Regions from separate parts of the Stutzerimonas sp. genome, predicted to be linked through region 2. Evidence: predicted binding sites of a transcription regulator. Region 2 holds the regulator's gene; the other holds the start of a gene.
The links. Region 2 encodes sigma-54, which starts transcription at its own class of promoters, with help from an activator protein. Its sites were predicted from a motif close to ANTGGCATNNANNTTGCTNT; they were not measured.
Positions count from the first base shown of each region.

Region 1: the regulator sigma-54 is predicted to act here: its motif matches at 1,980-1,999, upstream of AC2LD7_RS10730 (CmpA/NrtA family ABC transporter substrate-binding protein).

Region 1 is NZ_CEXBBO010000014.1:76,283-79,598, forward strand. It holds gene AC2LD7_RS10725 (ANTAR domain-containing response regulator) at 89-667, opposite strand; gene AC2LD7_RS10730 (CmpA/NrtA family ABC transporter substrate-binding protein) at 682-1,902, opposite strand; gene AC2LD7_RS10735 (BatD family protein) at 2,064-3,316, opposite strand, start outside.
Region 2 is NZ_CEXBBO010000004.1:97,269-100,584, forward strand. It holds gene lptA (lipopolysaccharide transport periplasmic protein LptA) at 1-61, shown strand, start outside; gene lptB (LPS export ABC transporter ATP-binding protein) at 61-786, shown strand; gene AC2LD7_RS03980 (RNA polymerase factor sigma-54) at 934-2,442, shown strand; gene hpf (ribosome hibernation-promoting factor, HPF/YfiA family) at 2,522-2,830, shown strand; gene ptsN (PTS IIA-like nitrogen regulatory protein PtsN) at 2,837-3,301, shown strand.

The DNA of each region.
Region 1 (3,316 bases), on a different contig from region 2:
CGCCAGGTAATAGATTGGACCGGTAGCGATCAATCGCGTTATGGCTGAATTTATCCGGCCAAGGGGCGAACGAGGCCAGTGCTGCGAATCACTGACCCAGCAGGTCATTCATCGCAATGATCTGTTCGGCGACCTGGATCAGCTTCTGCTGGCGACTCATGGCCTGGCGGCGCATGAGTGTATAGGCCTCTTCCTCGTTGCAGCTGCGCATCTTCATCAGCATGCCCTTGGCCAGTTCGATGCGCTTGCGTTCGAGCAGTTGCTGGTCGCGTGCGTGCAGTTGCGCACGGATCGCCTGGTCGCTTTCGAAGCGTGCCATGGCTACGTCGAGGATCGGCTTCAGGCGTTGGGCCTGGATGCCTTCGACGATGTAGGCGCTGACGCCGGCGCGGATCGCCTGACGCATGGCGTCGGGATTGTTGTCATCGGTGAACATGATAATAGGGCGCGGCTGATCGCGGCTGACCATGACGACCTGTTCCATCACGTCGCGGCCGGGGGAGTCGGTATCGATCAGCACCACGTCGGGGCGTATGGACTCAACCCGCTCGGGCAAGTCGATAGTCAGGCCGGATTCTTCTATCACCTCGAAACCAGCTTCGATCAGAGCGGCGCGCAGGCGGCCGACTTTGCGTGGGGTATCGTCGATCAGGAGAACGCGAAGCATGGCTGTCTCCCTTGTCAAAGAACGTCGAGCGTGGCGGTACCGGCCACGGCGTGCAGGGCGAAGCTGCGTGCATATCCAGCCGGGTCGCTGCCGTCCCAGTGGCTTCCATCCATCAATACGGTGCTACGCATGGGCGAGTCGGGTACGGGGATGTTCAGGGCCGTCGCCGCGTCGCGATAAAGACTGCTCTGTTGCACGCTCTGCGCTACGGCGAGGTAATTCGGATCCTCACGCAGCATGCCCCAACGGCGAAGTTGGGTCATGAACCAGAGGCCGTCGGAATGGTAGGGCATGTTCACCTCGCCATTGCCGAAGAAACGCAGAGGATGCTTGTCCTGCCAGGCGTGCCCGAGACCGTCTTCGTATTGGCCGAGGAAGCGCGGTTCGATGGCGGCCAAAGGCGCATTCACATAATCGCTGCCGGCGATCAGCTGTGCGGTGCTGCGTCGGTTCTCCTGGCTTTCATCGATAAAGCGGCTGGCTTCAAGGACGGCCATGACCAGCGCTCGGGCGGTGTTGGGGTATGCCTCGACAAAGGCGCGGGTGCAGCCCAATACCTTTTCTGGATGATCGGGCCAGATTGACTGGCTGGTGGCCAAGGTAAAGCCTATTTCGTCTTCAATGGCCTGTGCTCCCCACGGCTCGCCCGCGCAAAAGCCGTCGATACGCCCCGCCCGCAAATGAGCGACCATCTGCGATGGCGGCACCACCAATGTGCGTACGTCCTTCAAGGGATGGATGCCGCAGGCCGCCAGCCAGTAGTAGAGCCAGATCGCATGGGTGCCGGTGGGAAACGTCTGGGCCAGTGTGAGTTTCGCACCACTCTGGCGCACGCATTTACCGAGTGCCTCGGCATCGGTCACGCCAAGCCCTTTCAGGCTGTTGGAAAGACTGATGCCCTGGCCATTCTGGGCCAGCCCCATGAGCACGGCCATATCCACGGGTGCACCGCCGCCAATGCCCAGGTGCATGGCATAGATCAGTCCGTAGAGACCCTGCGCAGCATCCAGCTCGCCCTCGACCAGCTTGTCGCGCAGGTTCGACCAGGAACTCTGCCGGCGCAGGTTAAGCGTGAGCCCGTATGGCTGGGCGAAACCTTGAGTCGCCGCAACTATCAACGACGCGGCGTCGGTAAGGGCCATGAAACCGAGATTGACGACGTGCTTTTCTGGCGCGTCGCTACCGGCTACCCAAGCCAGGGCGTTGGAGCGGGGCGGTGTGTTGGGATCGGTCATGCTGAAAAACCTTTGCCATGCGAACGCGCGTCGTCGCTGTATGAAGCGGCTGGACGCGCTGGAGAACATGGGTTGGCATAGCAAGCCATATGCCAAACGCCTCCATGCCGTCACCGACAATCCGGCGGCGACTGTAGGCAGTCGAGAAAGCGCAGTGAGCTTCAGCGTGGATAGAGCGGCGGTAGGGCGCCTGTTTCTTGCTCAACGTCGGTGGGTTGCGCTGTCGGCAAACTCTGGATGGCGTGCCACAGCGCCTCGCCCTGCCAACGCTGGCCGGTCTCGCTGTAAAGCGCGCCATTGAGCCCATCGAGGGCGTCGGACAGCGGTACGAAGCGCGCGGCCATATCAGCCAGCGTCTCGGGTTGTTGGCGTGCCCAGGCATCGAGCGCGTGGCGCGTCGTCTGGGTGTCATTAGCCAGGCAGGCGCGCTTGAGATCATCGAGCAGGCTGCGCGGCGTGGGGCCGGTCTGCGGGGGGCGGATTACCGCCGGCTGGTTGCGCGCGCGCAGCCACAAACCGAAGCCGAGCAGGGTGCTCAGGGCCAGCACTGCGCTGCTCAGCTGCCAGGGCCACAGCTGCACCTGCTTGCCCGATTGCGGCGTATCGGCAGACTCGACCGCCGGTTGTTGAAGGTCGGGGTTTTCTGCCACGTGCAGCGCTCGCTCGGGCAGAGTGCTGCGCTCCAGTCGATCCTCGGTGGTGTTCCACCAGATCAGCTCCACGGCCGGCAGTAGAAAATCTCCGGCTCGCGTTGCCACGAGGGCCTCGCGCTGCTCGCGGCTGCCGTTGACCCCGTTGTTGGTGACCTCGTTACTCAGGCTCGGTTGATCGGGATAGTGGCGCAGCCCCGGCACCTGCGGCGATTCGATTGGGGGCAGCTGCGTGCTGGACAGACCTTCCGCCTTCAACAGCAGACTGCGCGTCAGCGCTTCGCCGAGCTCCGCGTCCTGCGGGTCGGGGCTCCAGGCTTCGACCAGGGTCAGATTGCTCGCCGGCAGCCAGGGCGCATCGGCGGGATATTCGGCCGGTTTGGGTTTGACTTGCAGCGGAATGGTGGGGGATTTCACCTGCATGGACTTACCGAAGCGCGAGCCGTAGTAGTCACCGTTCGAGGGCGTGGCCGTAGTGGCGCTGAACAGCTGCGCGGGGATGGTCAGCGTGCCGCTCTTTTGCGGAAACAACGCATAGCGGATCTCGATCACGCCGTGGCGAATGCCGTTGATGTCTTTTTCATAAGTGCGCGGTTCGCCCAACCGCTCGACCAGCGCATCGCTCATCTGCAAGGGCGAAAGTGTGCTGTCGTCATAGAGCGAAACCGAATGGTAGATGCGCAGGGTCAGGACGACCTGCGCCTGCACGTAGACGCTGTCCTGATCGAGGCTGGCGTCGATGAATATAGGTGCAAGCTTGTCGC
Region 2 (3,316 bases):
CGTGGACATGGTCATCCAGCCGCGCAACAAAGACCAGCCGGCAGCGGAGCAGACCGAGTAATGGCGATTCTCAAAGCCCAGCACCTGGCAAAAAGCTACAAAAGCCGTCAGGTCGTGCGTGATGTAAGCCTGTCCATCGAGAGTGGTCAGATTGTCGGTTTGCTTGGACCGAACGGCGCCGGCAAGACCACCTGCTTCTATATGATCGTCGGGCTGGTAAAAGCCGATCAGGGTCGCGTGCTGATCGACGAGCAGGATGTCACCCACCTCCCCATGCATGGCCGTGCCCGCGCCGGCATCGGCTATCTGCCACAAGAAGCGTCGATCTTTCGCAAACTGTCGGTATCCGACAACATCATGGCGATTCTCGAAACCCGCAAGGACCTGGATCGCAGCGGTCGCCAGCAGGCGCTGGAAAGCCTGCTGCAGGAGTTCCACATCAACCACATCCGTGACAGTCTCGGCATGAGCCTGTCCGGTGGTGAACGGCGCCGCGTGGAGATTGCCCGCGCACTCGCCACCGCTCCCAAGTTCATCCTCCTCGACGAGCCCTTCGCCGGCGTCGACCCGATCTCGGTCGGCGACATCAAGCAAATCATTCATCACCTCAAGGCCAAGGGCATCGGCGTACTCATCACCGATCACAACGTGCGCGAGACGCTAGACATCTGCGAGACCGCTTACATCGTCAACGATGGCCAACTGATCGCCGAGGGTGACGCGGAGACGATCCTGGCCAACCAGTTGGTCAAGGAAGTTTACCTCGGACACGAATTCCGTCTCTGATGTGATTTTTCCGCTCACACCGTCGCACGGGACTAGGCAAAGGCTTCGTTGGCAGGCATATAATTTGCTTATAGCGGGCGTGCACAGCGCCAGTGAAATCGGAACAGGCGCGGTTGCGCCGGCAAATAAGGTTCGAAGTCCTCTGCCATGAAACCATCGCTAGTCCTGAAGATGGGCCAGCAGCTGACGATGACACCGCAGCTGCAACAAGCCATACGGTTGCTCCAGTTATCCACGCTCGATCTCCAGCAGGAGATACAGGAGGCGCTGGACTCCAATCCCATGCTCGAGCGCGAGGAGGATGGAGACGACTTCGATAACTCCGATCCGATGGCCGAGTCGATCGAGAAGAAACCTGAAAGCACCTCGACCGAGCAGGACACGCCGGACAATCACTTCGAAGAGCCCATCAATACGGTGGAAAACCTCGAGGAAGGCGATTGGGGCGATCGTATTCCCAATGAGCTGCCGGTGGACACCGCCTGGGAAGACATCTACCAGACCAGCGCCAGCAGCCTGCCCAGCAATGACGACGACGAGTGGGACTTCACCACCCGCACGTCCATCGGTGAAAGCCTGCAGAGCCATCTGCTCTGGCAGCTCAATCTCGCCCCGATGAGCGATACCGACCGTCTCATCGCCGCAACGCTGATCGATTGCATCAACCCGCAGGGTTACCTCGACGAAACCCTCGAAGAAGTACTCGAGTCGTTCGATCCCGAGCTGGAAATTGAACTCGATGAAATCGAAGTCGTGCTGCGCCGCATCCAGCAGTTCGAGCCCGCCGGCATCGGGGCGCGCGATTTGCGCGAATGCCTGCTACTGCAGCTGCGCCAACTACCCGAGCGAACGCCTTGGCTGGGCAAAGCGATACGTTTGGTAAGCGATCAGCTGGAGATACTCGGCAGCCGCGACTACAGCCTGCTGATGCGCCGCATGAAGCTCAAGGAAGACGAGCTCCGCCAAGTGGTCGATCTAATCCAGACGCTCAATCCGCGTCCCGGCTCGCAAATCGAAGCGAGCGAGCCGGAATACGTCGTGCCCGACGTAATCGTGCGCAAGCACAACGAGCGCTGGCTGGTCGAGCTGAATCAGGATGCGATGCCGCGCCTGCGGGTGAATGCCCAATACGCAGGCTTCGTCAAACGAGCCGACTCCAGCGCCGATAACACCTTCATGCGCAACCAATTGCAGGAAGCGCGCTGGTTCATCAAAAGCCTGCTCAGCCGCAACGAGACGCTGATGAAGGTCGCCACGCAGATCGTCGAACACCAGCGCGGCTTCCTCGATCACGGCGATGAAGCCATGAAACCGCTGGTGCTGCACGACATTGCCGAAGCGGTGGGCATGCATGAGTCGACGATCTCGCGGGTCACCACGCAAAAATACATGCATACACCGCGCGGCATCTACGAGCTGAAATATTTCTTCTCCAGCCACGTCAGCACGGCCGAAGGCGGCGAATGCTCGTCCACCGCCATCCGCGCGATCATCAAGAAGCTGGTGGCGGCGGAAAACCCGAAAAAGCCATTGAGCGACAGCAAGATCGCTGGTTTACTGGAGGCACAGGGTATTCAAGTTGCACGCCGCACCGTCGCCAAGTACCGCGAATCATTGGGTATCGCGCCGTCCAGTGAGCGTAAGCGGTTGTTGTAATGCCAGGCGACCTGGTCGATCTCTTCCGGTGACGGGCGCGCAGCCCGTCAATTCGCACGTGGCAAAAAGGAGATGCAGTATGCAAGTCAACATCACTGGCCTTCACCTGGAAATCACAGAAGCCCTGCGTGACTACGTCGAGGAGAAATTCGAGCGCCTGGAAAGACATTTCGATCGCATCATTGCCGTCCAGGTGATTCTGCAGGTCGAGAAACTCAGACAGAAAGCCGAAGCCACGCTGCACGTTGCCGGGCGCGAAGTCGTCGCCAACGCAGAACATGAAGACATGTACGCCTCCATAGACCTGCTTGCCGACAAGCTCGACCGGCAGCTCATCAAGCACAAAGAAAAACAGCTCGACCATAACCAGGGTGCCCTCGCTCGCTGACCCATCATGATCCGAATCGAAAATATCCTGACCCCCGGACGTTCCTTGGTGAACGTATCGGGTGGCAGTAAGAAACGCGTCCTGGAACAGATCGCCAAAGTAATTGGCCAAGACCTTCCAGACCTTGATTCCCAGACCATCTTCGAAAGCCTCATTGCCCGCGAAAAGCTCGGCTCTACCGGCTTCGGCAACGGCATCGCCATCCCGCACTGTCGCATGCCCGGCTGCGTGTCGCCGCTCAGCGCGGTGCTGCGGCTCGACGCACCGGTTGACTTCGACGCCATCGACGGTGCACCGGTCGATTTGCTATTCGTACTGCTGGTACCGGAAGCCGCGACCGACGAACACCTCGAACTGCTTCGCCAGATCGCCAGCATGCTGGACCGTGAGGAAGTGCGTGAACGCCTGCGCAGAGCCGCCACCGGACAGGACCTGTATCAGACCGTCGTCGATATTCAGAGCGGTAGTTAGCGCAACGGCATGGCC